One region of the Streptacidiphilus sp. EB129 genome, then DNA from elsewhere that is predicted to be linked to it. Evidence: riboswitches for the same ligand, from Rfam matches in the RefSeq annotation. Region 1 holds a riboswitch; each other region holds the start of a gene.
The links. A riboswitch is a leader RNA that binds a small molecule or an ion and turns the genes downstream of it on or off. The one in region 1 is predicted to bind S-adenosylmethionine.

Region 1 (9,782 bases):
TCCCGGTCCCCGACGTCCCGGCGCTCGGGCCGGCGCTCGGGTGTCCGCCGCCCGCGGTGGCTATCGCCACGCCGCCGGCCGCGAGCACCGCGACCGCCGCCACCGCGAGGGCGGGCCCGGCACGTCGGCGGGACTTGGCGCGACGACGGGAACGGCCCTGCCCGGAAGTACTCACCCGCAGACCCAACCAGCCGTACGCGACCGCGGTCAAACCAGGGCCGTCCCAAGGCCGAGGGGCCCCTCCCACGACTGTGGGAGGGGCCCCTCGGATGCTGCGGGAGAAGCGGGGGAGATCAGTGGTGGCCGTGGCCGCTGGTGATCTCGGCGTGCTCCTCGGGGGTGGGCTTCGGAATCTGCGCGGCGTCCCCGAAGTAGCCCTGGGAGAGCTTGGCGCGCAGCTTCGTGGCGACTCCCACCTTGCGCTTGACGCCGTTCTCGTCCACCGCGGCGGGCAGCTCGACCGGCTGGTACTGCTCGTGCGCGGTGATGGTGTGCAGCGCCTCGGGCGAGAGCTGCTCGTGCACCTCGATGAACTCACCGTGCGGCAGGCGCTTGATGGTGCCGGTCTCGCGGCCGTGCAGCACCTTGTCCCGGTCTGCGCGCTGCAGACCGATGCACCAGCGCTTGGTGACCGTGAAGGCGATCACCGGGCCGACGAAGAAGAGGATCCGGCAGACCCAGGTGATGGTGTTGATCGAGAGGTGGAAGTGCGTGGCGAACAGGTCGTTGCCACCCGCCACCAGCAGGATGATGTACTCCGCGATCCAGGCCACGCCGAAGGCGGTGCGGATCGGGGCGTTGCGCGGGCGGTCCAGGATGTGGTGCTCGCGCTTGTCACCGGTGACCCAGCCCTCGATGAAGGGGTAGACCGCGATGACGATCATCACCAGACCGAAGATCATCAGCGGGATGAAGACGCCGAGTTCCAGGGTGTGGCCCCAGGCGCGGATCTCCCAGCCCGGCATGATCCGGATCAGGCCCTCGGAGAAGCCCATGTACCAGTCCGGCTGGGCGTCGGTGGACACCTGGTCGGGGCGGTAGGGGCCGTAGTCCCAGATCGGGTTGACCGAGGCGATCGCCGAGACCATCGCGATGACACCGAAGACCAGGAAGAAGAAGCCTCCCGCCTTGGCCATGTAGACCGGCATCAGCGGCATGCCGACGACGTTCTTCTCGGTGCGGCCGGGGCCCGCGAACTGGGTGTGCTTGTGGTAGAAGACCAGGATCAGGTGGGCCACCAGCAGGCCCAGCATGATGCCCGGGATCAGCAGCACGTGGATCGTGAAGAAGCGCGGAATGATGTCGTTGCCCGGGAACTCGCCCCCGTACAGGAACATCGCGATGTAGGTGCCGACGATCGGCATGGAGAGGATCGCGCCCTCCATGAACCGGATACCGGTACCGGAGAGCAGGTCGTCCGGGAGCGAGTAGCCCATGAAGCCGTCGAACATGCCCAGGAACAGCAGCAGGAAGCCGAACAGCCAGTTGATCTCACGGGGCTTGCGGAAGGCGCCGGTGAAGAAGACGCGCATCATGTGGACCAGCATGGCCGCCACGAAGACGATGGCCGCCCAGTGGTGGATCTGACGGATCAGCAGGCCGCCGCGGACGTCGAAGCTGATGTCCAGCGTCGACTTGTAGGCCTCCGACATGCGGATGCCGTTCAGCGGGAGGTAGGTGCCGTGGTAGACGACCTCACCCATGCTGGGCTGGAAGAACAGCGTCAGGTAGACGCCGGTCAGGATGATGATGATGAAGCTGTAGAGGCAGATCTCGCCGAGCATGAAGGACCAGTGGTCCGGGAAGATCTTCCGCAGGTTGGCCTTGGCCAGCCCGTAGATGCCGAGGCGTCCGTCGACCCAGTCGGCGGCCTTCTCACCGAGGTGGGCCTGGTCGACCCCGGCCTCGCTGTGGCCGACCTGCTCGTCGTGCGCGTCGTCTGCTGCGTGCGGTGTTGCCGCGTGGGTGGTCATTATTCGCTGCGCTCCCAGAAGCCGGGGCCGACGGGCTTGCTGAAGTCGGAGACAGCCTCGAAGTAGCCATTGCTGTCGACCGCGATCTGCAGCTGCGGCAGGGGGTGCCCGGCCGGGCCGAAGATGACCCGGCCGCCGTCGGACAGGTCGAAGGTCGACTGGTGGCACGGGCAGAGGACGTGGTGCGTCTGCTGCTCGTAGAGGCTGATCGGGCAGCCGACGTGGGTGCAGATCTTGGAGAAGGCGAGGACGCCCTCGTACCCCCAGGCTGCGGAACTCTTGTCCTTGATGTCGTCCGGCTGCATCCGGACCACCATCACGGCCGCCTTGGCGATGACTTCCTGGAAGTCGGGGTCGCTCTCCTCCAGGCCTTCCGGCTTGACGAAGGTCAGCGAGCCCACCGTGATGTCGGCCGGCTTCAGCGGCTCGTTGGTGTTCATGTTGACCAGGCGCTTGCCCGCGGCCCAGTCGGTGTGGTCGAGCTTCTGCTCCGGCAGCGGGCCGAGGTCGCGGAAGAGCACGACCGCGGAGAGCGGGACCATGGCCATGGCGCCGATCATCGTGTTGCGGATCAGCTTGCGGCGGCCGAAGCCGCTCTCCTTGGCCCCGGTGCGGAAGTCGGCGAAGACCTGCTCGCGCACCTCCGGGGTGGACTCGATCGGGTGCCGCTCGGCGATGTGCTCCTCGTCCGACATCAGCGTGCGGGCCCAGTGGACCGCGCCGGCGCCGATGGCGAACAGCGAGATGCCCAGGGTCAGCCCCAACGCGAAGTTGAGCTTGCTGACGTGGCCGATCGGGAAGATGTAGACGACGTCGGTCGTCTTGAAGATCACGTAGGACGCGATGAAGCCGACCGTCGCCAGCATCGACAGCACGAACCAGAGCGCCACCTGGCGCTCGGCCCGGGCGGCAGCCCGCTCGTCGATGTCGGTACGACGGTGCTCGTGGGGCGGCAGCCCCGGATCGGCGAAGGCGTCGCCCGCGTGGGCGACCGCTCCGCCGTGGGCCCCGTGGGCCTCCGGCAGGTGTTCTTCAGACATGTTGTCCTGGCTCGTCATGACTTCTTGGCCTTGGGGGTGCGGGCGGCGATCCAGATCGCGATACCGATCAGGGCGCCCAGCGCGAAGATCCAGCCGAAGAGACCCTCGGTCACCGGACCGAGAGCACCCAGGGTGAGACCGCCGTAGTTCGGGTTCTTCGCTCCGTCATTCGTGTGCGTGACGTAGGCGATGATGTCCTGCTTGTTCTGCTGGGACATGATGGAGTCCGGGAAGGACGGCATGTTCTGCGGGCCGGTGAGCATGGCCTCGTAGATGTGCTTGGCGCTGGCGCCGTCCAGCGAGGGCGCGAACTTGCCCTCGGACAGGGCGCCACCGGAACCCGCGAAGTTGTGGCACTGCGCGCAGTTGGTACGGAACAGCTCTCCGCCTCGGGCCACGTCCCCGGCCGCGTACTGGTCGGCCGTCGGGATGGCCGGGCCGGCACCGAGGGTCGCCACGTACGCCGCGAGCTGGTCGATCTGGTCCTGGGTGTAGATGACCTTCTTGGACGGGACCTGGGCGCCGGGCTGCTGCGCCGGCATCCGGCCGGTACCGACCTGGAAGTCCACGGCGGCACTGCCGACGCCGACCAGGGACGGGCCGTCCTTGGTGCCTTCACCGGACAGACCGTGGCAGCTGGAGCAGCCGACGGCGTACAGCTTCTTGCCCTGCTCGATCGCGAGGGACGACTGGCCGGCATCGGCCTGTGCACTGCCCGTCGGCGCGAACGCCGCGTACAGCCCTCCGGTGATCGCCAGCGCAAAGAGTAGGACGACGAGCGCTGCCAGCGGGTGGCGCCGTCGTGCGGAGAGCTTTTTCACGGATTAACCCCGGTGTGAGGATCTGGAGCGTCGGGAGTCTGGTTGACCGTCAGGTCGGCCTGCGGGACCGCCCGGCGGTGCGCCGAGAGGACGGTCCGACCCTGCCTACTTGATCAGATAGATGGTCGCGAAGAGGCCGATCCAGACCACGTCGACGAAGTGCCAGTAGTACGACACCACGATCGCCGCGGTGGCCTGCTCGTGCGTGAACCGCTTGGCGGCGTACGTACGGCCGAGGACCAGGAGGAAGGCGATCAGACCACCCGTCACATGCATCCCGTGGAAGCCGGTGGTCAGGTAGAAGACCGACCCGTACGGGGACGAGGAGAGGGAGAGGCCTGCGTCCTTGACCAGCGAGGTGTACTCGTAGATCTGACCGCCGATGAACATCGCACCCATGACAAAGGTGATCATGAACCAGGTCCGGAGCTTCTTCACGTCGCCGCGCTCTGCGGCGAAGACACCCATCTGGCAGGTGAAGGAAGAGAGCACCAGGATCGTGGTGTTCACGGACGAGAAAGGGACGTTGAGCGCATCGTTGTGCGCGTGCCAGTACGCCGTTCCGGTAACCGAACGGAGTGTGAAGTACATCGCGAAGAGGGCCGCGAAGAACATCAGCTCGGAAGCCAGCCAGACGATGGTTCCGACGCTGGTGAGGTTCGGCCGGCTGACCGATCCGTGTGCGTGCCCGGTTTCTACTGCAGTTGCTGTCGCCACGACCGACATTATGTCGGTCGCTTATTCCGTCTTCACTCCGGGGGGTGTTCCTCGGTGTGTCCGGCTTGTGACGTACCCTCCGGCCGCCCGCCGGTGGCCTGACGACCAGGCAGGTAGTCCGAACGGCGGGGTCCGGTGCCCCGGGGGACGGTGCGCGACGGGCCGTGGGGTCGCCCGAAATGGTGAATCTGGAACCGCCGGACGGCTGCCGGGGGGCGTCGCACGCCGCCCCGGGACCCCGAGACGGCCCGTACTGCGTGCTGTCCTGGGATCTCCGGCCGGAGTAGCATCCGCGCAGACGCCGAAAGTGGTCCCGATCACACCCCAGGGGGATAGCGGACGATGGCACTCAACGTACTTGTCTACAGCGACGACCGGAACACGCGCGAGCAGGTCCGGCTGGCGCTCGGGCGCCGGCCCGCCGAGGACCTGGCCGAGCTCCAGTACCTGGAGTGCGCGACCGCCCCGGCCGTGATCAAGGCCCTCGACGCTCATGCCAAGGGCGCCAAGCGGCTGGACCTGCTGGTCCTCGACGGCGAGGCGACCCCGGTCGGCGGGATGGGCCTGTGCCGCCAGCTCAAGGACGAGATCTACGGCTGCCCCCCGGTGCTGGTGCTGATCGGCCGCCCGCAGGACTCCTGGCTCGCCGCCTGGAGCCGCGCCGACGCCGCCATCGCCGCCCCGGTCGACCCCGCCGCGCTGGCCGAGACCGCCACGGCGCTGCTGCGCACCGGAAAGCAGCATCTCGTGGGCTGAGATCTTGCCCATGGGCGGCGCCCCCGGTCGCTAGGCTGGCCTCTCCTTCAGTGAATACTCCACGGAGAGGCTACGGCCATGGCTGCAGCGTCGATCAAAGACGTGAACCCTGCGAACGGTGGCGGCGACCCCGTGCAGGCGCGGTCCTGGCCGGACGTCCTCACGGCGCTGATCTCGGGTACCGACCTGACGGCGGCGGACACCGCCTGGGCGATGGACCGGATCATGACCGGGGAGGCGAGCACCGCCCAGGTGGCCGCCTTCATGGTGGCGATGCGGGCCAAGGGCGAGACGGTCGAGGAGATCACCGGCCTGGTCCAGTCGATGTACGCGCACGCCACGGTGATCGAGGTGCCGGAACGGGCCGTGGACATCGTCGGCACCGGCGGCGACCGGGCCAAGACCGTCAACATCTCCACCATGTCGGCCGTGGTCGCGGCCGGCGCCGGGGCGCTGGTGGTCAAGCACGGCAACCGGGCCGCCTCCTCCGCGAGCGGGGCCACCGACGTGCTGGAGAAGCTCGGCGTCAACCTGAAGCTGACCCCGCAGCGGGTCGCCGAGGTGGCCGTCGAGGCGGGCATCTCCTACTGCCCGGCCCCGGTGTTCCACCCGGCGATGCGGCACGCCGGCCCGGCGCGGAGCGATCTGGGCATCCCGACCTTCTTCAACCTGCTCGGCCCGCTGACCAACCCGGCCCGGGTCGGCGCCAACGCGGTGGGCTGCTTCGACCGCCGGATGGCCGGGCTGATCGCCGGCGTGCTGGCCCGGCGCGGCGCGTCCGCCCTGGTCTTCCGGGGCGACGACGGGCTGGACGAGCTCACCATCACCGGCACCTCCACGGTCTGGCAGGTCCGGGACGGCCAGGTGCGCCAGAGCAGCTTCGACCCGCGCGAGGTCGGCATCACCTGCGTCGGCATCGAGGCCCTGCGCGGGGCGGACTCCAGCTACAACGCGGCGGTGGCCCGACGGGTGTTCGCCGGCGAGACCGGCCCGGTCCGGGACGCGGTGCTGCTCAACTCGGCGTCGGCGCTGGTCGCCCTGGACCAGACGGACGAGCCGCTGGTGGAGCAGATCGCTGCGGCGATGAAGCGCACCGCGGAGTCCATCGACTCCGGCGCGGCCGAGGCGACGCTGGCCCGCTGGGCCGAGGCCACACACCGGTAGGCGGATCACGCCGTCAGGTCCACGGGACGTCGCGGTACCGCGACGTCCCGTGCTCCGGCGTCCTGTGCTCTGCTGTCCCGTGCTCCGGCGTCTCGCATGGCGGACCTGTGCTCGCCCACGGGCTGGACCTCTGGCATAGTTCTCACCAGGTCACGAGTGACAGCGTTCAGGCCCCGGCTTGCTGTCCGGCAACCCTCCTTCCGTGGCGGGGTGCTTCCGGGTGACGACCAGGCCCTGCGGCGAACCCGTCGCACGGCAAGCGCGGATCCCCCCGTAGAGAGCAGCACCGCAGTGGCAGCGCCACCGGTGCACTCCCAGGGATCCACTGGATGTCCTGGAGGGGTTGTGTCTGCCTACCCGAACGCTCTGTCTGTCTGTGAGCCGCTCGCCGTGCTCGGCCGTGACGTCGAGGTTCCCCTGGTCGGCGGCGAGAAGGTCGGCTACGCCGCGCTGGACTACGCCGCCAGCGCCCCGGCGCTGCAGCGGGTCTGGGACGACGTCGCCGCCTACGCGCCGTACTACGGCAGCGTGCACCGCGGCGCCGGCTACCTGTCGCAGCTGTCCACCGACCTGTTCGAGCAGAGCCGGGCGACCGTCGCCGACTTCCTCGACCTGCGCGAGGACGACCAGCTGGTCTTCACCCGGGCCACCACCGACTCGCTGAACCTGCTGGCCGGCGCGCTGCCGGCCGGCACCGAGGTCTTCGCCTTCGAGACCGAGCACCACGCCTCGCTGCTGCCCTGGCGCAAGCCGGGCCTGACCGTCGGCTACCTGCGCGCCCCGCGCTCGCCCGGGCAGGCCGTGGCCGCGCTGGACGAGGCGCTGGCGGGGAGTGCGGCGCGGACCAAGCTGGTGTGCGTGACCGGAGCGTCCAACGTCACCGGGGAGATCTGGCCGGTCCGCGAGCTGGCCGAGGTGGCCCACCGGCACGGCGCGCGGATCGTCCTGGACGCCGCGCAGCTGGCCCCGCACCACCCGGTCTCGGTGCGCGAACTCGACGTCGACTGGGTCGCCTTCTCCGGGCACAAGCTCTACGCCCCGTTCGGTGCGGGCGTGCTGGCCGGGCGCGCCGACTGGCTGGACGCGGCCGAGCCCTACCTGGCCGGCGGCGGCGCCAGCCGTACCGTCGCCAGGGAGGCGGACGGTTCGGTCGCCGTGGAGTGGCACCGGGGCCCGTCCCGGCACGAGGCCGGATCGCCGAACGTGATCGGCGCCTACGCCGTCGCCTCGGCCTGTCGCGCGCTGACCGAGGCGGGCTTCGACCGGCTGGTGGCGCGCGAGCAGCAGCTGATCGCCCGGCTCCGGGCCGGGCTCGCCGAGGTCCCCGAGGTGCGGGTGCTGACGCTGTTCGGCGAGGAGCACCCCCGGGTGGGCGTGATCTCCTTCGTGGTGCAGGGCTGGAACAGCTCGCACTTCTCCGCGGCGCTGTCGGCCGAGTACGGCATCGGCGTGCGCGACGGACTGTTCTGCGCGCACCCGCTGGTGCGCACGCTGCTGGGCGGGGAGGAGGCCGCGCCGTCCGAGTGCGGGGCGCCGGAGGCGTCGCTGCCGGGGGAGCAGAGCCTGAACGCGATCCGGGTCAGCTTCGGCGCCGGCACGCCGGACGAGCACGTGGACCGCTTTGTCGCGGCGGTCCGGGAGCTGGTCAGCGACGGCGCGCGGTGGGCGTACCGAACCGAGGGCGGCCGCTGCGTCCCGGACACCCGGCGCTGACCGCTCCGGCCTGCTGCGGCGCGGCCTCCTCGTGGGGCTACTCGTCGAGGCCGAGGGCGAAGGCGGCGTCGAGGTCGTGCTTGGAGTAGCTGCGGAAGGCCACGTGGGTCTCCGTCTGCTGGACTCCGGGAACCTTGTTGACCTGGCCGGGGATCACGTCGGCCAGGTCGTCGTGGGCACGCACCCGGACCAGGGCGACCAGGTCGTAGGTGCCGGTCACGGAGTAGACCTCGGTGACGCCGTCGATGGCCGCGATCGTCTCGGCGATCTCGGGGATCTGGTCGACACTGGTCTTGATGAGCACGATCGCGGTGATCACGGGGGGTCTCCTGGGAGCGCGGCGGGGATACTGCGGTCAGCGTATCCGCGCCGTCGGCAGTAGAGCAGCCAGGCGAAGAGGAAGCCGCCGACGAACCCGATGAGATGGGCCACGTAGGCCACCCCCGGCACCGCCGCCGAGACCGCGTCCACCGACATCCACTGGATCGCGAACCACATCCCCAGCGCCAGCCAGGCCGGGAACCGCAGCGGCAGGAACAGCAGCAGCGGGATCAGGCTGGTCACCCTGGCCTTCGGGTACAGCCGCAGATACGCGCCGAGCAGCCCGGCGATGGCCCCGGACGCGCCCACCAGGGTCTGCGTGGCACCGTCGCCGTGCGACTGCACCAGCGCGTAGCCGTAGGTGGCGAGGTAGCCCAGGGCGATGTAGCTGAGCAGGAACGGCAGCCGGCCCGTCCGCTCCTCGACCATGGCGCCGAAGACGTACAGGAACAGCATGTTGCCCAGCAGGTGCAGCCAACCGCCGTGCACGAACATCGCGGTGAGCACCGACAGCGCCGGGACCTTCGGGAACGGGCGGGGGACCGGGCAGCCGTGGGCGGCGGCCTGCCGCAGCGGGTGGTTGTCCAGCAGCTCACTGGGGATGACGGCCCAGTGCTGGTAGTACGTCAGTTCCGCACAGGCCCGGGCGTTGCCGCTGCCGTAGAGGGGGTCGAGTCCGGAGACCGGGCCGACCAGGAACACCAGGACGCACACCGCGATCAGCGTCCAGGTCATCAGAGGGAGGTACGGACTGGGGCGTTCTTCGCGTACCGGGATCTCCATGTACCCAGCATTCCTTGGATGGACATATCTGACACTGCTGGGCTGGGACAGCCGGGGGACGGTGTGAGCGGACCCGGCCGAGGCCCTAGGGTTTCCCGCGTAGGCGTTTCGACGAGAACGCGCTGCTCCGGAGGAGTCGCGCCGAACCGAGAGGACCACCCATGACCGTCCCCCTGCCCACCGAGGGGACCCGGTGGCGCTGCACGCTGTGCGGCAACCTGACGCGATTCGACGTGACCCGTTCCTCCCGTGTGGTGGAGTTCGTCCACCTGGATCTGGCGGGGGAGCCACGGGTGGAGGAACGTGAGGTCCTCAGCGAGGCGGTCGAGTCGGTCCGCTGCCGCTGGTGCAACGCGGTGGACCAGGTCGAGCTGGTGGACCGGCCCGGCGCGGAGGCGGAGGCGGCGGCCCAGGCGGCACGCACCGAGGGTTGACGGCACGGGCTCCAGGAGTGGCGCGGTGACGAGCGGGGGGGTGAGGCGGGCGAGAATGGT
Region 2 (9,782 bases), on a different contig from region 1:
CAGCCGTAGTGAGTGCGCCTGCCGGCAATGTCGTCCGGGACAGGTCAGGCAACTTGACGGTACTCGCGGATCCACTCCACCCGGCCGAGCCCCGGTGGTCACCCCGCGTGCCCCTTGCCGCCCGGGACGCGCACCAGCTGCCACCCGTCCGGCGGAACGGGGACTCCGCTGACGGCGGTGACGACTCTCCAGGATCCTACGCACCGTCAGGAGTTGGTGAGTGGCAGACCGGGCGGGTTGACCTGCGAGGTGCTGACCGCCTCGTTGGACAGGTTCCAGGAGGCCAGCCACTTCGCGTACTGCCCGTTCTCGATCAGGTAGTTGACCGCGTCCGCGATCGGCTTGACCAGCCCGCTGTCCTTCTTCGTGGTCGCGGCGATCAGCCCCTGAAGCGTTGCGCCCGCCCCGGAGTAGGTGCCCGCGTTGCGGGTCGGGTTGGGGGTCCTGGCGTCCTGGGTGATCTGGTAGGCGATGCCGGGGTTGGGGCCGAAGTAGGCGTCGATCTTCCCGCCGGTCAGCGCCAGGTGGGTGCTGTTGTTGTCGGGGAAGTACTTGATGGTGAGCTGTTTGCCCGCCGCCTTCAGCTTGGTCTGCCACTCCAGGAGGATCTTCTCCTGGTTGGTCCCGGAGCTGACCGCGACGGTCCTGCCTGCCAGGTTCGTGTAGTCGCCGTCGAAGTTCCAGGTGCTGCTCTTCAGCACCTCGAAGGCCAGGTTGTCCTGGCGGTAGGAGGCGAAGTCGTACTTCTTCTTGCGCTCCTCGGTGTCGGTGATGTTGGCGAAGCCGACATCGGTCCTGCCGCTGTCGATGCCGACGAAGAGGTTCTCCCACGTCGAGTTCTGCACGACGGGCTTGAGCCCGAGGACGGCCGCGACCAGACGGCCGAAGTCGGGCTCGGATCCGGTGAGGGTCTGCTGGTCGCTGCCCACGTAGGCCAGCGGCGGGAAGCCGGCAGGCAGCGCCCCCACCCCGATGACCAGTTGTCCGCTCTTCGCGACCGACGCGGGCAGCTCGGCGTGCAGCGCGGCGACCTCGGAGACCTTGATGTCGGTCTGCGTGCCGGCACCGTTGGACAGCGCGGCCACGGTGACGGCACCGGATGCGGCGTTGTCGGCGGAAGTGGCGGCGGTGCTGGTAGAGGTGGCGCCTCCGCAGGCGGCGAGGCCCACGGTCAGCGTGGCGGCGGCGGTGCCTGCGGACAGGCTGAGGAGGACTCTGTTGCGGATGCTGGGCATGGCTTTTCCTTGCTCGTTCGACGGTTCGACGGTGCCCGGGTGTCGGGCCCTGCGGGTCAGAGCACCTTGCTCAGGAACTCTCTGGTGCGCGGGTGTTGCGGGTGGTCCAGCACCTGGTCGGGCGGGCCCTGTTCGAGGATCCGGCCGCCGTCCATGAAGACGACCTGGTCCGCGACCTCGCGGGCGAAGCCGATCTCGTGGGTGACGACGACGAGGGTGGTGCCGCTGGTCGCGAGGTCCTTGATGACGGCCAGCACCTCCCCGACGAGTTCCGGGTCGAGCGCGGAGGTCGGCTCGTCGAAGAGGATGACACCCGGGCCCAGTGCCAGGGCGCGGGCGATCGCCACCCGCTGCTGCTGTCCGCCGGACAACTGTCGCGGATAGGCGCCGGTCTTCTCGGCCAGCCCCACCCGGCCGAGCAGGGTGCGCGCCACCTGCTGCGCCTCCGGCTTGCGCAGCAGGCCGGTGGCCACGGGAGCGGCGGCCACGTTGTCCAGCACGGTCAGGTGCGGGAAGAGGTTGAAGTTCTGGAAGACGAAACCGATCCGGCTGCGCTGAACCAGGATCTGGCGTTCGCTCAGTTCCTTCAGCCGCCCACGGTGTCGGCGGACACCGATCAGTTCGCCGTTGAGACTGACCTGGCCGATCTCGGGCTTCTCCAGGTGGTTGATCACGCGGAGCAGCGTGGACTTGCCGGAGCCGGACGGACCGACGACGACCGTGACTTCACCCGCGGGCACCGTCAGGTCGATCCCGTCGAGGACCCGGTGGGCTCCGTACCACTTGTGCACGTCGCGGACCTCGACCGCGGCCGGCCGGACGTCTGTCCGCGTGGGAGTCGCCGGCTCCGACAGGGCCGTCTTCACAGTGCTCATAGCGCCGTCTCCCTCTGGACACGCGCCCGCAGGGCGGACAGGCCGCTGCGCAACCGCTGCAGCGGGGTCGGTGGAAGGGTCCGCAGCGCGCCGCGTGAGTAGTGGCGCTCCACGTAGAACTGGACGACGGAGATCACGCTGGTGAGGATCACGTACCAGACGGTGGCGACCAGCAGCAGCGGCACGATGTCGCCGGGATAGGTGCTGCCCATGCTCTGGACGGATCCGAACAGGTCCAGCAGTGAGACGTAGAAGACCAGTGAGGTGCTCTTCACCAGGCCGATCAGCTGGTTGACGTAGGAGGGAACGATGGCCCGCAGCGCCTGCGGGAAGACGATCCGGGCGAACTGGTAGTGCCTGGGCAGTCCGAGGGCGGCGGACGCCTCGTGCTGGCCCTGGTCGACGGAGAGGATGCCGGCCCGGACCACCTCGGCGGCGTAGGCGGCCTCGTTGAGACTCAGTCCCACGACCGCGACCACGATGTCGGTGGCCAGCTTCGACTCGTCGACGTGCAGGAACGCGGGCCCGAACGGCACACCGACACTCACCGTGCGGTACAGCGCGCTGAAGTTGTAGAGGAAGAGCAGGACCACGATCAGTGGCACCGACCGGAACAGCCAGATGTAGATCCAACTGGTCACGCGTAGCACGGGGCTGCGGGAGAGCCGGGCGAGCGCCAGCAGCACGCCGCCCACCAGCCCGAGCACGGCGCTGTAGGCCGTCACTTCCAGGGTGACGACCAGGCCGTGGGTGATCACCGGGCGCACGAACCAGTACTGGAAGCGGTCCCACTGGTAGAAGGGATTGGTGGCCAGTCCGTGCGTGATCTGGGCGACCAGGACCAGGGCGAGTGCGCTGGTGATCCAGCGCCCCGGGCGTCGGAGCGGGATCACCCGCTGTGCCGACAGCGGACGGTCGGCCCGCCCGGGGTCAACCGGCACAGCGGTGAGGGGCTGCGGGGACGGCTCCGCCCTGGGCGGATCCGTGGTACCTGACGGCACGGCAGGAACGAGAGACTCATTCATACATGGACTCCGGCGAAGGTGCACTGCGTTCGCGCCAAGGGGGTTGTCGCACAGTGCGGTGAACACACCCGGGGCGTGTCGGAGCACGCCGCGTCGCGGGTGGAAGGGGGAGGTGGCACGCCGCAGGAGGCGTGCGTACTGCAGGAAGCTGTCAGCCCTGACAGCGACAGCGGGCGCTGCCGGAGGCCCTACACAGGGCGCTGCTGACACGGAGAAGGTCGATGTGGCGGCTCAGGTACGCGGCCGCACGACCGTGGCGCCGCCATGCGGCCATCCCCGGACCTGCGTACATCGCCGTCACCATCGCCATTCCGCCCACCGGGCCTCGCGCTTACCGATCGTCATTCGGTCCGGTCGTCACCTGGAGCACCCCACCGCGTCGGAGGGTTGCCGGTCAGCAAGCCAGGGCTTCGTCGCTGACGCTCATGACCGTTCTGATCCACGAACGTAGGTGCGCTCCGCAAGGAGTGTCAACACCCGACCAGGAGTTGAGACCAGGTGGCAGGCGCGCCGCAGGCCTTCAGGCTGGGAACGCCTTCGGCATGACCGGCGTTCGACCGTACAGGATTGTGGTCGACACCGGTGCCGGGTTACGGTGCAGCCAGGTCATGAGTGTCAGCGACAAGCCCTGGCTTGCTGACCGGCAACCCTCCCACGCGGTGGGGTGCTCCAGGTGACGACCCGGCGGAGCCGAAAACGGTGCCGCAAGCGCGAGTTCGAACCGATGCGAGCCGATCGGGACAGGAGGTGACGACAGTGCGGGGAGCCCCTCAGCGGTCCGCGGTCGTCACTGTCAAGGCCCAGTGCCGGGTCGCCACCAGGTCGTCGCGGCGCCACATCGATCTGCAGCGCGTCACCACCGCGCTGTGTCCGGCGTAACGACGCACGCCCTCGCGCGGCGCGCCTCCACGCCGCTCGCAGCCGTCTGACCCGCGCAGCCGCACCCGCTCGTCCTGCCCAGCCCGCCTTCGGCGTCGGCTGCCGCGTTCGAGGCGCCGCGTCCCGCGCCCTTTCAGCAGTGAAGCACTCCGCACAGGAAGCGGTCCCCCATGCCTGAACCTCACTCAGCCCTGCACCTGTCCGTCGCCCTCGACGGATCCGGCTGGCATCCAGCGGCCTGGCGCGAGCACGACGCCCGGCCCGAGGCCCTGTTCACCGCCCGGTACTGGGCCGACCTGGTCGCCGAGGCCGAGCGCGGCCTGTTGGACCTGGTCACCGTCGAGGACTCGCTGAGCCTGCAGTCCGCCCATCCCACCGAACCAGACGAGCGGACCGACCAGGTGCGGGGCCGACTGGACGCGGTGCTGATCGCCGCCCGCATCGCGCCGCTGACCCGGAACATCGGGCTGATCCCGACCGCGGTCGTCACGCACACCGAGCCGTTCCACCTCTCCAAGGCGATCGCCACCCTCGACTTCGTGAGCAACGGCCGCGCCGGGATCCGCGTGAAGGTGTCCGGACGCGCTGACGAGACCGCACACTTCGGGCGGCGCCCGCTGCCGCAACTGCGGCTCGGGGAGCTCGACTCACCGGCAGGACGGGAACTGCTTCGGGATCTCCTCGCCGAGGCCGAGGACTACGTCGAGGTCCTGCGCCGGCTGTGGGACAGCTGGGAGGACGACGCCGAGATCCGCGACATCGCCACCGGCCGGTTCATCGACCGCGGCAAGCTGCACTACATCGACTTCGAGGGCAGCAGGTTCAGCGTGCGTGGGCCGTCCATCACGCCGCGACCGCCGCAGGGCCGGCCCGTCGTCGCCGCGCTGGCACACCGGGGCGAGCCCTACCGCCTGGTCGGCCGCTCGGCCGACCTCGGCTTCGTCACCCCGCGCGACACCGGGGAAGCCCGCTCGATCGTCGCCGAGATCCGCGACGCACAGGCGGCAGCAGGCCGCACCGAGGAGACCGTGCACATCTTCGGCGACCTGGTGGTCTTCCTCGACGGCGACCCCGGCGCCGCCGCCGACCGCAGGGCCCGCCTGGACCAGCGCGCCGGCGGCCCGTACACCAGCGACGCCCACGTCTTCACCGGGACGCCCGCGGAACTCGCCGACCTGCTCCAGGAGTGGCAGCAGGCCGGGCTCGCCGGCTTCCGGCTGCGGCCCGGCACCATCCCCCACGACCTGGAGCAGATCACCCGCCGCCTGGTGCCCGAACTCCAGCGCCGCAGCGTCTTCCGCACCGCCTATGAGGCGACCACCCTGCGCGGACTGCTCGGCCTGCCGCGTCCCGCCAACCGCTACGCCACCAGCGCCGCCGGCGCCCTCGCCTGAGCCGGAAGGACCGCACCAGCCGTGAGCAAACCCGTCAAGCAGATCCACCTCGCCGCGCACTTCCCCGGCGTCAACAACACCACCGTCTGGAGCGACCCGGCCGCCGGCAGCCAGATCGATTTCAGCTCCTTCGTCCACCTCGCCCGGACGGCGGAACGCGCCAAGTTCGACTTCCTGTTCCTCGCCGAGGGGCTCCGGCTGCGCGAGCAGAACGGGGAGATCTACGACCTGGATGTCGTGGGCCGGCCCGACACCTTCACCGTCCTGGCCGCGCTCGCCGCCGTCACCGACAGGCTCGGCCTGGCCGGCACCATCAACTCCACGTTCAACGAACCCTACGAAGTAGCCCGGCAGTTCGCCTCCCTGGACCACCTGTCGGCCGGACGTGCGGCCTGGAACGTGGTCACCTCCTGGGACGAGTTCACCGGCGAGAACTTCCGACGCGGCGGGTTCCTGGCACAGGAGGACCGCTACGAGCGCGCCAGGCAGTTCCTGACGGCGACCTGGGAGCTGTTCGACTCCTGGCGGGGCGACGAGATCGTGGCGGACAAGGAGTCCGGGGTTTTCCTCAGTACGCCGACGCCCGGCCGGTTCGACCACCACGTCAGCCAGTTCGACATCGCCGGACAGTTCAACGTGCCGCGCAGCCCGCAGGGCCGCCCGGTGATCTTCCAGGCGGGCGACTCCGAGGAGGGCCGCGAGTTCGCCGCCTCGGCCGCCGACGCCATCTTCACCCGGCACGGCACCCTGGAGGCGGGCCGGGCCTTCTACGCCGACGTCAAGCGACGGCTGTCCCGCTACGGCCGCTCCCAGGACGAGCTGAAGATCCTGCCCGGGGTCACCTTCGTCCTGGCCGACACCGCCGCCGAGGCCCAGGAGAAGGCGGACCTGATCCGCCACCAGCAGGTCAGCGGCCAGACCGCGATCAAGCTCCTGGAACAGCTGTGGAACCGCGACCTCAGCCGCTACGACCCCGACGGGCCGCTCCCGGACCTGGACCCGCTCGTCGGCGAGAACACCGTCGCCCGGGGCCGGGCCTCCGTACGGATGCACCGCGACCCACTGGCGATCGCCGCGCAGTGGCGCGCGCTGGCCGAAGCCAAGAACCTCTCGATCCGCGAGCTGATCATCGAGGTGACCGGGCGTCAGTCGTTCATCGGCACGCCGGCCCAGGTCGCCGACGCGCTCAACGAGTTCGTGCAGACCGACGCGAGCGACGGGTTCATCCTCGCGCCGCATCTGACCCCGGGCGGCCTGGACGAGTTCGCCGACAGCGTCGTCCCGCTGCTCCAGGAGCGCGGGGTGTTCCGCACCGAGTACGAGGGCGAGACGCTCCGCGACCACCTCGGGCTCGGCGAACCCCGCGCGGCACGCGGCGACACGGCGGTGGCGTCGTGAAGTTCCTGGCCATCACCCTGATCGTGCACGCCCCGGATCCGGTGACGGGCGTGCAGAAGTCGACCCAGGACCGTTTCCGGGAGGTGATCGAGAAGGTGCACCGCTGCCACGAGCAGTTCGGCCACAGCGTGCTGCACCTGCACGCCGACGCCGGCGGCCTCACCGACGCCCAGCACCGGAACAGCCTGGAGCTGTTCCAGTCCGACATCGCCCCCACGCTGCGCCGGGAGATCCCCGACCCGCCGTGGCCGTGGGGCCCGGTCACCCCGGTCCACCCCGGTCAGCGAAGCACCCGCCCCGGCCCCGTCCGCGGCGCACTGACGCACCGCCGCCCCGACGAAGGACACCCTGATGGCCAACACCCCGCTCACCGTCCTCGACCTCGTCCCGATCTCCTCCGGCTCCGACGCGACCCAGGCCCTGCGCAACAGCATCGACCTGGCCCAGCAGGCCGAGAACCTCGGCTACGCGCGCTACTGGTTCGCCGAGCACCACCTCAACCCCGGCGTGGCTGGCACCTCCCCCGCGGTCGTGCTCGCCCTCACCGCGGCCGCGACCTCGACCATCCGGCTCGGGGCCGGCGCGGTCCAGCTCGGACACCGCACCGCCCTGTCCACGGTCGAGGAGTTCGGTCTGCTCGACGCGCTGCACCCCGGCCGGTTCGACCTGGGCCTGGGCCGCTCCGGCGGCCGGTCCGCGCCGACCGCCCGTCAGCCCGCCCTGATCGGTGCGACGACCGTCGTCGACGGCCGTACCCCGGGGGGCCTGCGGATCCCGGCCCGGTTCTCCTACGAGGAGCTGCTGCGTCACCCGCGTTTCGCCCTGCACCGGAAGCTGCTCCAACTGCCGGGCGCCGAATCCCAGCCCTACGACGAGCAGACAGCCGACATCCTCGCCCTGCTCGCCGGCACCTACACCACGGTGGACGGGGTCGAGGCACATGTCGTGCCGGGCGAGGGCGCCGACCTCCAGGTCTGGATCCTGGGCAGCAGCGCCGGGATCAGTGCCGAGATCGCCGGCGCACGCGGCCTGCGTTTCGCCGCGAACTACCACGTCAGCCCGGCCACCGTGCTGGAGGCCGCCGAGAGCTACCGCGCGGCCTTCCAGCCCTCCGCCGAACTGGACCGCCCCTACGTCGGCGTCTCCGCCGACGTCGTGGTCGCCGAGGACGAGGCCACCGCCCGGGAGCTGGCAACCGGCTACGGCCCGTGGGTGCGCAGCATCCGCAGCGGTGACGGTGCCATCCCGTTCCCCACCCCCGACGAGGCCCGCGCACACGTCTGGACCGAGCAGGACCAGGCGCTGGTGGCGGACCGCACCGAGACCCAGTTCGTCGGCTCACCACCGCAGGTCGCCGACCAGCTGGAGACGCTCCGGGAGGCCACCGGCGCGGACGAACTGATCATCACCACCATCACCCACCAGCACAAGGACCGGGTCCGGTCCTACGCGCTGCTGGCCGAGGAATGGGAGGGACGCTGACCACGGCCCACGCGGTCACGGCCCTCGCCGCGCCGGCCGACGTCCCACGCGTCAGCGGTGCCGGAGCCAGGGCTGAACGCTGACACTCATGTTTTCCGCTGACCGTTGGGGGCAGGCGCGAAGCATGGGTGCTCTCGTACGCGTCATCGGATTGGCCGCCTATCTTGCGGCGCTCCTGCTGGTTGTCTGGATCCTGCTCTTCCTCTTCGACGCCGACACCGGGAACTCGATCGTCCACTTGATCCAGCAGGCCGCTGACTGGCTCGCCGGCTGGACTCGCGGCATCTTCGGCTCCGTCATGAACACCAAGCTGCACGCGGTCCTGGTCTTCGGCCTGCCGGCTGTCGTGTACGCCGCGGTCGGCAGCGCGATGAGCAGGTTCGGGGGCGCATCCGCCCGGTAGCGGATGCGGGCAGGTCGGCGACCAGCACGGTGGGCCGGGCCGGCCCTGACCGCGATGGTGCACAGGGACCCTGCGCAGAGCCTGCCGTACCGTCATTCCGCCTGCCGCTTCTCGGCGGATGCCCTTGCCCGGATCCATGCCGCGAGTTCGCGGGCGGTCTGCACGGTGCAGTCGATGCCCACGGACGCACCGAGCAGGCTGTGCATCGACGGCGCGGCCTTGAACCCGGCGGTCTTCAATGCGTCGATGAGCGCCTGTTGCGCCGCGCTGGCCTCGCCCTCGTGCCGGCGCCGGTCGTCCGACTCCTGCCTGAACATCTCCGGCGACTGCGTCATGGCGTGGGTGCTCGCAGCATTCGACGGCGTCGGGCGGCGCCCGTCAGCCTGTTCATCCATCGCGATCACGGCCTCGGAGACTCGGAGTCGACATTCGCGTCAGCAGTCGGTGGCGGGCCGAGCGGAGGGTTGTGCCGTGAACAGGCGCAGCCGCTCCTCGGTGATGATGCCGAGTGCGAAGCCGTCGTCGTCGACGACCGGCCAGGCGTTCAGGGCGCGCGCCCGCATCGCGGCGGCGGCGGAGTGTGCGGACATGTCGGGCCGGGCGAACGGGCCGCTGTCGTGGTCGACGTCGCGCAGCCGGGAATGCTGGCCGTACCAGGGCTGGGACCGGTACCTGTCGAGCTGGGCGCCGGTGACCAGGCCGACGCATCGGCCGTCGTCGCCCCGGATCAGCAGATGCTCGACGTGGGCGCTGTGCAGGATCGCCATTGCCTTGTCGACGGCAGTGTGATCACTGACCTGCAGGTCCGCCGGGGTCATGACTTCGGCGGCGCTGGGATCGTGGGTGGGAGTTCGAAGCGAGGTCATGGAACTTTCCCTTCGGGTCAGTGACTGTTCCCCGCCCTGGAGATGGTGCGGCGCTAGTTGTCCACCGGGCTCGGCAGAGGACGTGATCCGTTGGTGGTGAAGGCCGCCGTGGGTGACTTCCTGAGCGCGTCGAGGATGGCCAGTCCCTGGCCGACGATGCCGGCGGCGACCTGGTTGACGCCCTCGGTTCCGTTCAGGATGGTCAGATTCGAACCGGCCAGGCTT
Region 3 (9,782 bases), on a different contig from region 1:
ATCACCCGCAGCGGGAGGTGTACCGCGGCGCGGATGCGCGCGAACTCGTCGACGGAGGGTGTGAGTCCGTCGGCTGCCATGTCGGTGACCAGCTCCAAGCGGTCGGCACCACCGGCGGCTGCGGCCACCGCATCCTGCGCGGATGTGGCGATCACCTCGAAGATTGGTCTAGACATATCGCTAAGCCTGCCACATCCGGCCGCCGCGCGGCGAGCCCTGCCGAAGCCTTGATCACGCAATGTTTCCCCGTCCGTTCCCTCACACTGTGGTCATGCCGTCGCCGCCGCATCCCGACACCGCCCTCGCCGCCGACCTGCTGGCCCACTGGGTGGCCCTGCTGGAACGGGTCCGCCGGCCCGGTTCCCCTCCCCCGGCGCCGTTCGGTGACGAACTGCTGCGCCGCTGGTCCGAGCCGCAGCGGCGGTACCACACGCTGAGCCATCTGGCCGCGGTGCTGGCGGAGGTCGACCGGCTCGCGGACCAGGCCGACCACCCCGACGCGGTGCGGCTGGCCGCCTGGTTCCACGACGCGGTGTACGCGCCGGACCGCTCCGAGAACGAGGAGCGCAGCGCGCGGCTCGCCGAGCGGGTGCTGCCGGAGGCGGGGGTCCCGGCGGCGGTGGTCGCGGAGACCGCCCGGCTGGTCCGGCTGACGACCGCCCACGAGCCCGCCGACGGCGACCGGAACGGCGCGGTCCTGTCCGACGCCGACCTCGCCGTCCTCGGCGGCCCGGAGCCCGCCTACGCGGCCTACGCGGCCGCCGTACGCGAGGAGTACGCCTTCGTCCCCGACCCGGACTTTCGCGCCGGCCGCGCGGAGATCCTGCGGCAGCTCCTCGCCCAGCCCCGGCTCTACCGCACCCCCGCCGCCCGTGCCGCCTACGCGGACCGCGCCCGCGAGAACCTCACCACCGAACTCGCTCGGCTGACGGCGGACGACGGTGCGGCGCAAAGCGACACGACGGTCAGCGACACGACGGACGGCGGCCCGGCGGCGTAGCGACCCCGCACGCCGTGCGGGCCCGCAGGGCGGGATCCGGGTTCGGCAGGTGCCGGGTTCGGCGGGGCCGGCCGCGAGGGCCCGGACCGGGAGGCGCTGAGCCGCGGCGCGGTCAGCCCTTGCGGCGGCGGAGGCCGGCGGTGGTGAGCCGGGAGACCAGCTCGCGGCTGCGGACCGGCCGGGCGCCGAGGGCGAGGGCCGCCGCGTAGTGGTGCTCGGGGATGTCGTAGTGATCGCGTTCGAATCCGCGGGACGGGACCCCCAGCTCCCGCGCGAAGGCGTGCAGTTCCTCGTAGGAGACGTCGCTGACCAGGTGGGACCAGAGCCGGCCGTGACCGGGCCAGGTCGGCGGGTCGATCAGGATCACGGGCCCAGCTCCCCGACCGGGGCGACCACGACCCCCTCCTTCGGGCAGACCCAGTGCGGGTCCGGGCCGAGCTCCGGCTCGACGCTGAGAGCCTGCGGGTCACCCTCCACGGCGCAGGACCCGCACAGCGGCCAGCGTCCGTACGCCTCCAGCAGGGCGTCCTGCACGTCCTGGGCGACCAGCCCCAGCACGTAGTCCCTGCCGTCCGGCCACTGCTCGACCCACCAGCGGCGCTGGGCGACGGCGTCCTCCAGCAGCGAGACGACCGTGGCATCGGCGACGTCACGCGCGGTCAGGTCGCGCAGTACCCCGGCGCGGGCGGTGTGCAGTGCGGCTTCGAGTGTGTCGGCGTCCATCCGCCCAGTGTCTCAAACCGCGCCACTCCCTCCCGGTCGGTGGCGCCGCCCCGGCCCGGCAACGCCGCGAGGCGGCCCGCCCCGAAGGGAGGACCGCCTCGCAGTGTGAAGCACTACAGCAGTACGGCAGTGCTGCTGCGCAGCAGATGCCGCGGTGAAGCCTGGAGCGTCTGATCCGGAGGGATCAGAAGTCCATGTCGCCACCCGGCATGCCGCCGCCCGCGGGGGCACCGGCCTTCTCGGGCTTGTCGGCGATGACGGCCTCGGTGGTGAGGAAGAGCGCGGCGATGGAGGCCGCGTTCTGCAGCGCGGAGCGGGTGACCTTGGCCGGGTCGATGATGCCGGCCGCGATCAGGTCCACGTACTCGTTGGTGGCGGCGTTGAGGCCCCAGCCGGGCGCCAGGTTGCGCACCTTCTCCACGACGACGCCACCCTCAAGGCCGGCGTTGACGGAGATCTGCTTGAGCGGGGCCTCCAGGGCCACGCGGACGATGTTGGCACCGGTGGCCTCGTCGCCCTCCAGCTCCAGCTTGTCGAAGGCCACCGAGGCCTGCAGCAGCGCGACGCCACCACCGGCGACGATGCCCTCCTCGACGGCCGCCTTGGCATTGCGCACGGCGTCCTCGATGCGGTGCTTGCGCTCCTTGAGCTCGACCTCGGTCGCGGCACCGGCCTTGATGACGGCCACGCCGCCCGCGAGCTTCGCCAGGCGCTCCTGGAGCTTCTCGCGGTCGTAGTCCGAGTCGCTGTTTTCGATCTCGGCGCGGATCTGGTTGACCCGGCCGGCGACCTGGTCGCTCTCGCCGCCACCGTCGACGATGGTGGTCTCGTCCTTGGTGACGACGACCTTGCGGGCGCGGCCGAGCAGCTCCAGACCGGCGTTCTCCAGCTTGAGGCCGACCTCCTCGGAGATGACCGTGCCGCCGGTGAGGATGGCGATGTCGCCGAGCATGGCCTTGCGGCGGTCGCCGAAGCCCGGGGCCTTGACGGCGACGGACTTGAAGGTGCCGCGGATCTTGTTGACGACCAGGGTCGACAGGGCCTCGCCCTCGACGTCCTCGGCGATGATCAGCAGCGGCTTGCCGGACTGCATGACCTTCTCCAGGATCGGGAGCAGGTCCTTGACCCCGCCGATCTTGGAGTTGGCGATCAGGATGTACGGGTCCTCGAACGAGGTCTCCATACGCTCCAGGTCGGTGGCGAAGTACGCCGAGATGAAGCCCTTGTCGAAGCGCATGCCCTCGGTGAGCTCGAGCTCCAGACCGAAGGTCTGCGACTCCTCGACGGTGATGACGCCTTCCTTGCCGACCTTGTCCATCGCCTCGGCGATGAGCGCGCCGATCTGCTCGTCGGCGGCGGAGATGGAGGCGGTGGAGGCGATCTGCTCCTTGGTCTCCACGTCCTTGGCCTGCGCCAGCAGCTCGGCGGAGACGGCCTCGACGGCCTTCTCGATGCCGCGCTTCAGGGCCATCGGGTTGGCGCCGGCCGCGACGTTGCGCAGGCCCTCGCGGACCAGGGCCTGGGCCAGCACGGTGGCGGTGGTGGTGCCGTCGCCCGCGACGTCGTCCGTCTTCTTGGCGACCTCCTTGACGAGCTCGGCACCGATCTTCTCGTACGGGTCCTCGAGCTCGATCTCCTTGGCGATGGAGACACCGTCGTTGGTGATCGTGGGGGCGCCCCACTTCTTCTCAAGGACGACGTTGCGGCCCTTGGGGCCGAGCGTGACCTTGACAGCGTCGGCGAGCTGGTTCATCCCGCGCTCAAGGCCGCGACGAGCTTCCTCGTCGAAGGCAATGATCTTGGCCATGGAAGTGGTCCTCCCGGACAGGGTGGCTGCGTGTGGACCGCGCTGGCGCCCGCGACGGACGGACCCGGCCTGCGACGGTCACTTCCCGGCGCGCCCGGGGCCTCACCTACCCGGCCCGTTGTCACTCTCTACCTCAGAGTGCTAACGCCAATGATTAGCACTCACCCCTGCCGAGTGCAAGCAGATCTCCCCGGAGCCGGGCCCCGGAACGCCCGCAGGTCCGTACCCCGAGGGGTACGGACCTGCGGGAAGACCTGCGTGGATGCTTCGTTTGGAACGAGGCTCAGCCGGTCCTGTCGTCAGTCAGCGGTTGCTCGACCGAGGGTCACACCACACGGACCATGTCCGCCTGCGGACCCTTCTGACCCTGCGAGATCTCGAACTCGACCCGCTGGCCCTCTTCGAGCGACCGGTACCCGTCCATCTGGATCGCGCTGTAGTGGACGAACACGTCCGCACCACCGTCGACCGCGATGAAGCCGTACCCCTTCTCCGCGTTGAACCACTTGACGGTGCCCTGAGCCATTCCAAACTCCCCTATTACTGGCCCTTTCACGGACCGCACTCCGCGGACCGGGCCGAGGCGGCCACGCATGGCGCGGTGCTTCAGCCGACGCTGAATGTATCCACTCAGATGCCCTCCGCAACAGGGCATAAGGGAGGGAATTCTTACGGAGCCACAAGGGGCATTAGCGGGCGAATACCCGCATAGCACGGCAATTCGGTCCGGACATAGCGGACCTGACCGACAAATCGATCCAGGAATTCCTGTGCAGCCAGAGCGCCTCCGCGCCGCATGCCGTCTCAGTCACCGGGACGCCCGGCCGCTGCCGGGCAGGGTGGACGGCCAGGTGGTACACGTGGCGTGAGCGAAGGGATTGGCCGGAAGTGCCGTACGTGACGTACCCGCAAGGGCGGACCACCGGTAACCGGAAGCAACTGTACCCCTCCGCGGGTGGAGATCCGTGCACAGGGCACGTGCCGCCGGTGTACGCATGGAAAACAACGGAACCGGGATACCCGCGAATAGCGGGCGGCCCGGTTCCGAGTTGTTCTGGGAATTACTCTGCGTCAGCAGCCGCCGGCCACGGCCGGGATCACCGAGACGCTCGCGCCGTCCGGAACGGCCGTCTCCAGACCCTCCGCGAAACGCACGTCGTCGTCGTTCACGTACACGTTGACGAAGCGGCGCAGCTTGCCGGCGTCGTCCAGGATCCGGCCGCTGATACCGGTGTGGTTCGCCTCCAGATCGGCGATCACGGCCGCGAGGGTGGCGCCCTCGGCCGCGACCTCGGCGGCCCCGCCGGTGTAGGTGCGGAGGATGGTGGGGATTCTGACGGAAACGCTCATGCTGGTACTCCTCTGCTTCGCCCGCTCAGGCGAGTCGGTTCCCTCGCTTCGCCTGCTCAGGCGAGGCCGGCCTCTCGGAACGAGACCAGGGTGGGGCGGATGGTGGCGGAAAGGCCGGTGGTCGGCTCCACCGCGTCCAGGGTCTTCAGGCCGTCGCCGGTGTTGAGGACGACGGTCTCGGCGGCCGGGTCGAGCAGACCGTTCTTGATCAGCTTCTGCAGCACGCCCACGGTCACCCCGCCCGCCGTCTCGGCGAAGATGCCCTCGGTGCGCGCCAGCAGCTTGATCGCGTCCACCACCTGCTCGTCGGTGACGTCCTCCACCGCGCCCCCGGTGCGGCGGCAGATGTCCAGCACGTAGGGGCCGTCCGCCGGGTTGCCGATGGCCAGCGACTTGGCGATGGTGTTCGGCTTCTGCGGGCGGATCACGTCGTGGCCGGCCTTGAAGGCCACCGAGACCGGGGAGCAGCCCTCGGCCTGGGCGCCGAAGATCTTGTAGGGCCTGTCCTCGACCAGCCCGAGGGCGATCAGCTCCTTGAGACCCTTGTCGATCTTCGTCAGCTGGGAGCCCGAGGCGATCGGGATGACCAGCTGGTCCGGCAGCCGCCAGCCGAGCTGCTCGCAGATCTCGTACGCCAGCGTCTTGGAGCCCTCGCCGTAGTACGGGCGGAGGTTGACGTTGACGAAGCCCCAGCCCTCGCCGGCCGGGTCGCCGATCAGCTCCGAGCAGAAGCGGTTCACGTCGTCGTAGTTGCCCTCGATGCCGACCAGCTCGCCGCCGTACACGGCGGCCATCACGATCTTGCCCTGCTCCAGGTCGTGCGGGATGAAGACGCAGGAGCGCAGCCCGGTTCGGGCGGCGGCGGCACCGACCGCGCCGGCCAGGTTGCCGGTCGACGAGCAGGACAGGGTGGTGAAGCCGAAGGTGCGGGCGGCCTCGACGGCGATGGCGACCACGCGGTCCTTGAAGGAGTGCGTCGGGTTGCCGGAGTCGTCCTTGACGTAGAGGGCGCCGGTGACGCCCAGCTCGCGGGCCAGGTTGTCGGCCTTGACCAGCTTGGTCCAGCCCGGGTTGAGGTTGGGCCGGGAGGCCACGTCGGGCGAGACCGGCAGCAGCGGCGCGTAGCGCCAGATGTTGGTGGGGCCCGCCTCGATCCGGGCGCGCAGCGCCTCGGGGTCTCCGGTGGGCAGGTCGTAGGCCACCTCAAGGGGGCCGAAACACTCGCTACAGGCGAAGTCGGGGGCCAGTTCGCTCCGCGCGCCGCACTCGCGGCAGGACAGGGCGACGGCGGGGCCGAACGAGTCGGATGTCAGTGGTGCAGCTACCATGATGGCGAGGCCCTCTCTCCTCATCTTCCCCGCGGCGCGTCTCGCCGCAGGACGGAATTGGCACCTTCCCGACCAGCGCCGCAGTGGCGGATGGCAGGGGGGTTGCCGGGACTTCAACGGGCCGTTCCCTCAGTCCCTCTGGATGAGCTCTATGGCGGTCGGTCGCTGCCGCGCCGCGTTTGTGATGATGGCCGTACACCCGCCGAGCGGCGGTGGTAGGTCGTCCCCAAGACTGTAACCGAAGCCCCGCCCACGATCACGGGTCGTCCGCGAGGCGAGACACGCGCCATGACGGACGGTGCCACAAAGAATGAGGAGCCCTGTGCTTGACGAGGTCGCGGACTGGCTGCGCCGCCGCTCCTGGGCGGCCGCCGACCGCTCGCTCCCGGAACTGCTGGCAGCCAAACGGGCTACCGGCAGCACGGTCAGCGTGGTGCTCCCGGCGCTGGACGAGGAGGCGACCGTCGGCGAGATCGTCACGGCGATCCGCCGCGACCTGATGGAGGCCGTGCCGCTGGTCGACGAGCTGGTGGTGGTCGACTCCGGCTCCAGCGACCGCACCGGGCAGGCCGCGGCCGCGGCCGGGGCGCGGGTGGTGCACCGCGACGACATACTGCCCCGGCTCCCCGCGGTGGCCGGGAAGGGCGAGGTGCTCTGGCGGTCGCTGCTGGTCACCGGCGGCGACATCGTCTGCTTCGTCGACGCCGACCTGCGGGCGTTCGACTCGGCGTTCGTCTCCGGCATCGTCGGGCCGCTGCTGACCGACCCCGGGGTGGCCTTCGTCAAGGCCATGTACGACCGGCCGCTGGAGACCGCGACCGCGCACGACCCGGCCGGCGGCGGACGGGTCACCGAACTGGTCGCCCGACCGCTGCTGAACCTCTACTGGCCGCTGCTGGCCGGCTTCGTCCAGCCGCTCGGCGGCGAGTACGCCGCGCGCCGCTCGCTGCTGGAACGGCTGCCCTTCCCCACCGGGTACGGGGTGGAGCTCGGACTGCTGGTGGACGCCCTGGAGCTGGCCGGCCTGGACGCACTCGCCCAGGTGGACGTCGGCGTGCGGCACCACCGGCACCAGGACGCCCGGGCACTGGGCCGGATGGCGGCCGCCATCCAGCTCACGGCGATGGAGCGGTTGTCCCGCGGCCACCGGCTGAAGCTCGCCGACGACCTGGCCGAGGAACTGGCCACGCCCCGGATCACCCAGTTCACCCGCACCGCGGACGGCTTCACCCCGACCACCGCCGACATCGCGGTGAGCGAGCGCCCGCCCCTCGTCACGCTGCTCGACCTCACCACGCCCGGCTTCACCACGCCCGACCCCGACGCGCCCGACCTCAACGCGCCCGATGCCGCTCCGCGCGAAGCCACCGCACCAGACGCCAACGCTCCCGAAGCCACTGCTTCCGACGCCACTGCGCCGAATCATCACGTTTGACCATGTCCACCCGAGGCAAGGTAGGGACCATGCCCAACGCCAGCGAAGCCAGGATTCTGCTCGCCTCCAACCGCGGACCGGTGTCCTACACCGTCGAGGACGACGGCACGCTGACCCCGCGCAGAGGCGGCGGCGGGCTGGTGTCCGGCCTCTCCGCCATCGGCGAGGAGGTGGACTCGGTCTGGGTCTGCGCCGCGCTCTCCGAAGGGGACCGCGCCGCGACCCGGCAGGGCCGCACCGACCCGTCCGTGCGCATGCTGGACATCGACCCGGGCACCTTCGCCCGCGCCTACAACGGCATCGCCAACTCCACGCTCTGGTTCGTCCACCACCTCATCTACAACACCCCGACCAGCCCCGTCTTCGGCGCCGCCTTCCGTCGCGAGTGGGCCTCCTACGAGGCCTACAACACCGCCTTTGCCGAGGCGCTGGCGGCGGCCGCGGCACCCGGGGCGACCGTGCTGGTCCAGGACTACCACCTGTCACTGACACCCCGGCTGCTCCGCGCGCTGCGCCCGGACCTGCGCATCGGCCACTTCTCGCACACCCCCTGGGCGCCGCCGGACTACTACCGGCTGCTGCCCGACGACATCGCCCGCGACGTGCTCACCGGCATCCTCGGCGCGGACCGCGCCGGATTCCTCACCCAGCGCTGGGCCGCCGCCTTCGCCGACTGCTGCGAGGCCGTGCTGGGCGCGGAGGTCGACCGGGACGCCCTCACGGTCACCCACCAGGGCCGGCGCACCCGGCTCGGGGTGCACGCGCTCGGCGCCGACGGCGACTTCCTCCGCGAGCGCGCGCACCGTCCGGACGTGGACGCCCGCCTCAGCGCCCTGCGCGAGGCCGTCGGCGGCCGGGCCACGGTGGTCCGGGTCGACCGCACCGAGCTGTCCAAGAACATCGTTCGCGGCCTGCACGCCTACCGGCATCTGCTGCGCACCCGCCCCGAATGGCTGGACCGGGTGGTGCACATCGCCTTCGCCTACCCCTCCCGGCACGACCTGCCCGAGTACCGCGAGTACACCGCCTCGGTGCTGCGCACCGCCCAGGAGATCAACGACGAGTTCGGCACCCCGACCTGGCAGCCCGTCATGCTCCACGTCGACGACGACTTCCCGCGCTCGCTGGCCGCCTACCGGCTCGCGGACGTGGCCCTGGTCAACCCGATCCGGGACGGGATGAACCTGGTCGCCAAGGAGATCCCGGTGGTCTCCGACGAGGGCTGCGCGCTGGTGCTGTCCCGCGAGGCCGGCGCCCACGCGGAGCTGGGCGAGGACGCCGTGACGGTGAACCCGTACGACGTCATCGCCACCGCGGAGGCCCTGCACCGGGCGCTGACCATGCCGCGCGGGGAGCGCACCGACCGCTGCAAGCGGCTGGCGGCGGCCGGCACCGCACTGCCGCCGTCGGCCTGGTTCCTGGAGCAGTACACCGCCCTGACGGAGGGCCAGCCGCCGGAGTAGGACGGACCGTCAGTCAACGGAGGAGAGCTCCCCGGCCAGCCGTCCGAGCAGCTCGACCACGCCCTCGGGGCCGGGCACGATCAGGTCGGCGCGCTCGGCGAGGGCGCGGACCGGCGGCTCGCCGGTGCTGGGCGCGCTGCACACCAGCAGGCCGGGCAGGCCCCGGCTCGCCCGCAGCGCGTCGACGGCGTCGTAGGCGGTGAGGTCGCCGAGGTCGTCGCCCGCGAAGAGGACGCTTCCGGCCGCCCGTTCGCGCAGGAAGGCGGTGAGCACCACGCCCTTGTCCATCCCGGGCGGACGCAGCTCCAGCACCATCCGTCCGGGCTCCACGGCGAGGCCGTGCCGGTCGGCGGCGGCCCGCAGCGGGGCGTCCAGCAGGGCGAGCGCCTCGTCCGGTGCGGCGGTACGGCGGGTGTGCACGGCCAGGGCGTGGCCCTTGTCCTCGATCCAGGCGCCCTCGGGAGTTCCGGCGGCGGCGAGCAGGCCGGGCAGCTCCGGGCGCAGCGCGGTGACGCCGGGGTGCTCGGCCGGTGCGCTCAGCTCTCCGGTCGCCGCGTCCCAGCGCTCCAGGCCGTAGTGCCCCAGCACCGTGAGGTGCTCCAGACCCGCCACCCCGGCGAACCCGCCAAGCCGCACCGCCGTCGCCGCCGGACGGCCGGTCACCACGACGACCGCG

Region 2: it holds a riboswitch for S-adenosylmethionine, as region 1 does, so the genes downstream of both, ABH925_RS27645 (putative leader peptide) here and ABH925_RS24310 (aminotransferase class V-fold PLP-dependent enzyme) in region 1, are expected to answer to the same signal.
Region 3: it holds a riboswitch for S-adenosylmethionine, as region 1 does, so the genes downstream of both, thrC (threonine synthase) here and ABH925_RS24310 (aminotransferase class V-fold PLP-dependent enzyme) in region 1, are expected to answer to the same signal.

Annotation. Positions count from the first base shown of each region.
Region 1 is NZ_JBGCCS010000021.1:74,696-84,477, forward strand. Features, by position in the region: gene ABH925_RS24275 (chitinase) at 1-175, opposite strand, end outside; gene ABH925_RS24280 (cytochrome bc complex cytochrome b subunit) at 294-1,973, opposite strand; gene ABH925_RS24285 (Rieske 2Fe-2S domain-containing protein) at 1,973-3,031, opposite strand; gene ABH925_RS24290 (c-type cytochrome) at 3,028-3,834, opposite strand; gene ABH925_RS24295 (heme-copper oxidase subunit III) at 3,940-4,560, opposite strand; gene ABH925_RS24300 (hypothetical protein) at 4,894-5,307, shown strand; gene trpD (anthranilate phosphoribosyltransferase) at 5,386-6,471, shown strand; SAM riboswitch class IV at 6,620-6,739, shown strand; gene ABH925_RS24310 (aminotransferase class V-fold PLP-dependent enzyme) at 6,817-8,184, shown strand; gene ABH925_RS24315 (Lrp/AsnC family transcriptional regulator) at 8,222-8,503, opposite strand; gene ABH925_RS24320 (rhomboid family intramembrane serine protease) at 8,500-9,288, opposite strand; gene ABH925_RS24325 (hypothetical protein) at 9,450-9,722, shown strand.
Region 2 is NZ_JBGCCS010000028.1:12,233-22,014, forward strand. Features, by position in the region: gene ABH925_RS27630 (ABC transporter substrate-binding protein) at 207-1,235, opposite strand; gene ABH925_RS27635 (amino acid ABC transporter ATP-binding protein) at 1,292-2,110, opposite strand; gene ABH925_RS27640 (amino acid ABC transporter permease) at 2,107-3,135, opposite strand; SAM riboswitch class IV at 3,458-3,566, opposite strand; SAM riboswitch class IV at 3,740-3,852, shown strand; gene ABH925_RS27645 (putative leader peptide) at 3,892-4,014, shown strand; gene ABH925_RS27650 (LLM class flavin-dependent oxidoreductase) at 4,185-5,408, shown strand; gene ABH925_RS27655 (NtaA/DmoA family FMN-dependent monooxygenase) at 5,430-6,806, shown strand; partial or broken gene ABH925_RS27660 (LLM class flavin-dependent oxidoreductase) at 6,884-7,084, shown strand; gene ABH925_RS27665 (LLM class flavin-dependent oxidoreductase) at 7,158-8,288, shown strand; gene ABH925_RS27670 (hypothetical protein) at 8,413-8,691, shown strand; gene ABH925_RS27675 (hypothetical protein) at 8,784-9,095, opposite strand; gene ABH925_RS27680 (CBS domain-containing protein) at 9,126-9,557, opposite strand; gene ABH925_RS27685 (SPFH domain-containing protein) at 9,611-9,782, opposite strand, start outside.
Region 3 is NZ_JBGCCS010000023.1:1,209-10,990, reverse strand. Features, by position in the region: gene ABH925_RS25230 (copper homeostasis protein CutC) at 1-176, opposite strand, end outside; gene ABH925_RS25225 (hypothetical protein) at 272-1,000, shown strand; gene ABH925_RS25220 (DUF4031 domain-containing protein) at 1,113-1,367, opposite strand; gene ABH925_RS25215 (hypothetical protein) at 1,364-1,723, opposite strand; gene groL (chaperonin GroEL) at 1,908-3,530, opposite strand; gene ABH925_RS25205 (cold-shock protein) at 3,856-4,056, opposite strand; gene ABH925_RS25200 (MoaD/ThiS family protein) at 4,602-4,880, opposite strand; gene thrC (threonine synthase) at 4,937-6,232, opposite strand; SAM riboswitch class I at 6,226-6,357, opposite strand; gene ABH925_RS25190 (glucosyl-3-phosphoglycerate synthase) at 6,531-7,643, shown strand; gene ABH925_RS25185 (trehalose-6-phosphate synthase) at 7,673-9,106, shown strand; gene otsB (trehalose-phosphatase) at 9,116-9,782, opposite strand, start outside.